DNA from 2 places in the Micromonospora sp. NPDC047548 genome. Region 2 is predicted to be linked to the other one. Evidence: riboswitches for the same ligand, from Rfam matches in the RefSeq annotation. Region 2 holds a riboswitch; the other holds the start of a gene.
What was found. Region 2 has a riboswitch for cyclic di-AMP ahead of ABZ807_RS07530 (NlpC/P60 family protein). Riboswitches for the same ligand answer to the same signal wherever they lie in the genome.

Region 1 (2,192 bases), on a different contig from region 2:
AACTCCGCCGTCCTGGCCGGCGCGGTTGCCGCCGGGCGGTGCGCGGTGGTCGGCATGTCGTACCGGCTCAGCGCCGGCGAGGCGCGGACGGTGGCCGCAGTGCCCGCCGGCGGGCCCGCCGCCGCGCCGGCCCAGGCCGACCGCGCGGCCGCCGTCGCCGGCTGAATCCCGCGACGCGACGAGGGCCGCCCCCACCGGGGACGGCCCTCGTTCGGTACGTGTCGCGCGCTACAACATCGACATGTGCACGTGGTCGGTGTGGTTCGACGGTCCGCTGTACGACTTCCATCCGGTCGCCGGGAACCAGATCTGCCGGTTCCAGATGACGTAATAGATGCCGAGCCGGTCGGCGTTGCGGATCAGGAACGCGGCGAGGTTGTTGCCGTACATCCGGGTGTCTTTGTTGTACCACGGGGCGAAGCCGCTGTTCTGCAACGACCAGTCGCAGGCCTTGCCCTTCGGATGCTCCCACGGCCCGCCCGCCCGGTAGCAGCCGGCGAACCGGTTGAAGCCGGCCCGCCGGACCTCCTTGTACGCGTGCAGGGTGCGCGGCGTGATGAGGCCCGAGGTGGTCGGGTCGTTCTCGGTGCGCGACTCGGAACGCCAGCCGCCGTCGGCCGTCCGGCCGGGACCGATGCGGGCGACCGGCGACGTCGCGTCGACCAGGCCGCCGGTGAAGCCCCGGCCGCCGACCAGCGCGAGGGCCTTCTCCGCCTCCCGACTCTCCCGGGCCATGTCGTTGGTGAGCTTCTGCTGCTCGCGCACCTCGGCGTCGAGCGCCAGCTTGGCCTGCTCCGCGCGGTTCTTGGCGGAGGTGATTTCGGCCAGCTTTTGTGCGTTGACCATGTTCAGCTCGTCGAGCGCGGCGGCACGCCTGACGAACGAGTCCGGCGTGTCGCTCTCCAGCAGCATCGCCACCGCACCGATCCGGCCGGTCCGGTACGACTGCGCGGCGATCTGGGAGGCCTGCGGCTGCAACGCCACCAGTTCTTCCTGCGCGCGGCGCACCTCCAGCCCGAGCTGCTGCTGGCGCTTCTTGGACTTCTCCAGCTGCGTCTTGGCCTTCGAGTACTCGCGGTTGCGCAGCTCGATGACGTCGGTGAGCAGCTTGGGCTCGTCGTCCTCCTCGTGCCCGGAGGGGGTGGGCGTCGAGGGGGCGGCGATCGCGGCTGTCGGCCCGGCGAGGATGGCCAGGGCGGCGAACACGGCCACCACCGGTGTCAACCAGTGGCGCAGGGGTGCCGTCACAGTGTTCCCTTCCGTCGACCGCCGACCGGGTTAGCTGACGGGTTCGGGACGGAAGTGGCCCCTACCGCTCGCGCGGATTCACCCCATGTACCTGGTTCCCCGGCTCGCCGTACGGCGATTGGGCGGCGGCACCGCAGGCGCCGCAGCGCGCCTTCGGCGGTGACCGGCAGCGAGGGTACCTGACAGTCGTGCCGGGGATCTACGTCCAGAACCCGACTAATCGCGTTATTTCGTCGTAGCGTTGCGTGACGAGTGACGCGTTCGTCAGGTTCCGCGTCGTCGTCGGTCACGCAGCGGAGTGTCACCATACGGTGTCCGTGCTCCTCTCCGCTTCGGGCCACCGGGCGGGGGCCGGGGTGGACGGTCCGCCGTGACGCGGCGCGCTCAGCGCCTCGAGCGCCGCGTCCCGGTCGGCGGAGGGGCGGGGCGTGGGCGCCGGACCGGCACCCCGCGCCGGATCGGCGGCCGGGCCACGGCCGGCGGTGGCCACCAGCGCGGCCAGCCCGGTGGTCAGCGGCACGGCGGCGACCAGGCCGAGCGTCGCCACCGCGCTGCGGACGATCTCCTGGGCCAGGAACTCGCTGGTGAGGATCTGGCCCACCGGCCGGCTGTCCGCGGTGAGCAGGAGCAGCAGCGGCAGCGAGGCGCCCGCGTACGCGAGCACGATGGTGTTGACCGTGGAGGCGATGTGTGCCCGGCCGACCCGGGTGGCGGCCCGGTAGAGCTGCGTCCGGGACAGCCCGGGGTTGGCGTGCGCCAGCTCGGTGACCGTGGCGGCCTGGGTGACCGTGACGTCGTCGAGCACCCCGAGCGAGCCGATGATGATGCCGGCCAGCAGCAGCCCGTGCAGGTCGACGTCGCGCTGGTACATCGACAGCGTGGTGGCCTCCTCGCTGCCGTACCCGGTCAGGTGGGTGGCGGCGATGGCCAGGGTGCCGAGCAGC
Region 2 (2,192 bases):
CAGGTCGGCCCGGCTGACCCGGGCGGTCACCTGGCGCTGCTGGCGGGCGTTGTGCGGCAGCGAGACACCGGCCTTCGCCCACGCCGCGAGCATCAGCCCGGAGCAGTCGTACGAGTTCGGGCCCTCGGCGCCCCAGACGTAGGGCTTGCCGATCTGCGCGCAGGCGAACTTGACCGCGGTCCCGGCCGGGCCGCCGGGGTAGCCGGCCGGGCACGGGGCCGGGCGCAGCGGGCCGCCGCCACCGTTGCCGTACACCTTCAGCCGCAGCTTCTGCAGCCGGTCGATCTCGGCGTTGATCTGCTTCTTCTTCGCGGCCAGCTGGGCCTCGGTGCGGGCGAGCTGGGCGACCATCTCGTCCAGCGGCGCCTTTTTCGCGGCGAGCTGGTCGCGCAGATCCTTGACGGCCTGCACGTCGCGCTGCTGCCGCTCGGCGAACCGGTCGAGCAGTTCGAGCTGGTTGACCAGTTCGCTGGGCGAGCGGCTGCCGAGCAGGGCGTTGACGGCGGAGACGCCCTGCCCCTTGTACGCCTCGGCGGCGAGGCTGCCGAGCTGGTTCATCGCGAGGTCGACCTGGAGTTGCAGCGGTTCGATCCGCTTGGCCAGCGCGGCGGCCTGCCGGCGCTTGGCGGCGAGGTCCTGCCGGGTGGCGTTGTGCTGCTCGATGATCGGTTCGAGGGTGTTCCAGTCCTGGTCGATCTGCCGCTCGATCTCGGTGACCGAGGGTTCGGCATGGGCCGCCGTGGCGCCACCGGTCAGGACGACGGCGGCACCGGCGAGGGCGGCGAGGGCGGTGGTGAAGCGGGACCAGCGTGGGCGCGGCGCAGCCGTCCGCCGGGCGACCTGGGTCGACCGGTGCGACGGTGACCGCGGGGCATGGTGTGCCACCGGGCTCCGTACTCCTTCTTCCGCGACCGCCTACCGGGTTAGCTGACGGGTTCGGGCGGGAAGGGAGCGCCCTACCGCAGTGGCTGCGGATTCACCCCGGCGTACCTGGGTCCCCGGCTCGCCCGGAGGCGACTCGGCGGTGCCGGCCGCTGCCGCCCGGGTTGGACGGATCGTCGGCGGCCGACAAATGACCAGAGTAGAGACGACCGTTATCGATCCGCAACCCGACGTGCCGTGCCGGGTCCGGATACGCGGAACCCCCGGTCGAGGTGACCGGGGGTTCGCGGTGAGGTCGGACGGGTCAGCTCGGTCGTCGGAACCCGGCGACCGGCATGTAGTCGATGCTGGAAACCTGGACCGGCTTGCCGGTCCGGGGCGCGTGGACCATCAGACCGTTGCCGAGGTAGAGACCGACGTGGTGCAGGTCGCTGTAGAAGAACACCAGGTCACCCGGGCGTGCCTCGGAACGCGGGATGGACCTGCCCTCGTTCCACTGGGCGCCGGTGTGGTGGGTCAGATAGATCCCGGCGGCCTTGTAGGCGTACTGGGTGAGGCCGGAGCAGTCGAACGAGCTCGGCCCGTCGGCGCCCCAGACGTACGGTTTACCGGTCTGCTGGCAGGCCACCCGGATGGCGGTCTGCGCGGCGGAGCTCACCACGCCGTTGATGGTCGGGCAGCCAGCTGTCTTGACTGTGGTCTTCGGCATCGCCGCCTGGAGCCGCTTGATCTCGGCGTTGATCTGCGATTTCTTGGCGGCCAGCTCCTTCTCCTGCTTGACCTCCGCGGCGATCAGCGCGTCGAGCTTCTGCTTCTCGCCGTCGTACTTCTGCCGGGTGTCGGTGACGACCTGGAGCTCCTTGCGCTCCCGCGCGGCGAGGCGGTCCAGGATGGTCAGCTGCTCGGTCAGGGTGCCCGGTTTGGCGCTGATCAGCAGCGCGGCGAGGTCCTGCGAGGGGCCCGTCATGTAGTAGCGGGAGGCGAGGTCGCCGACCCGGTTCATGGCCAGCTCGGTCTGCAGGGCCAGCGGCTGGATCTTCTTCTCCAGCTCGGCGGACTTCTTGCGGTTGACCTTCAACTGGGCGCGGACCTTGTTGTACTGCTCGATGGTCGGTTCGAGCTGTTCCCACTGCTTGTCGATCGCCGCCTCGATCTCCTCCGGGGTGGGCGCGGCGTGCGCCGGCACGGCGAGCATCCCGGCGCCGACGGCCACGGCGGCGAACAGTGTGAGCAGGCGGCGGGCGACCCGCCGCAGGCCGACCGGGCGAGCTGGCGGACGACCCTGGGCGTGACGATGGGGGGGCATGGTT

Region 1: linked by a shared signal. The riboswitch ahead of ABZ807_RS10525 (hypothetical protein) and the one ahead of ABZ807_RS07530 (NlpC/P60 family protein) in region 2 are both predicted to bind cyclic di-AMP.

Annotation. Positions count from the first base shown of each region.
Region 1 is NZ_JBEYTI010000007.1:187,200-189,391, forward strand. It holds gene ABZ807_RS10520 (carbonic anhydrase) at 1-165, shown strand, start outside; gene ABZ807_RS10525 (hypothetical protein) at 229-1,248, opposite strand; cyclic di-AMP (ydaO/yuaA leader) riboswitch at 1,253-1,383, opposite strand; gene ABZ807_RS10530 (YibE/F family protein) at 1,550-2,192, opposite strand, start outside.
Region 2 is NZ_JBEYTI010000005.1:162,931-165,122, reverse strand. It holds gene ABZ807_RS07530 (NlpC/P60 family protein) at 1-885, opposite strand, end outside; cyclic di-AMP (ydaO/yuaA leader) riboswitch at 898-1,034, opposite strand; gene ABZ807_RS07525 (NlpC/P60 family protein) at 1,187-2,192, opposite strand, start outside.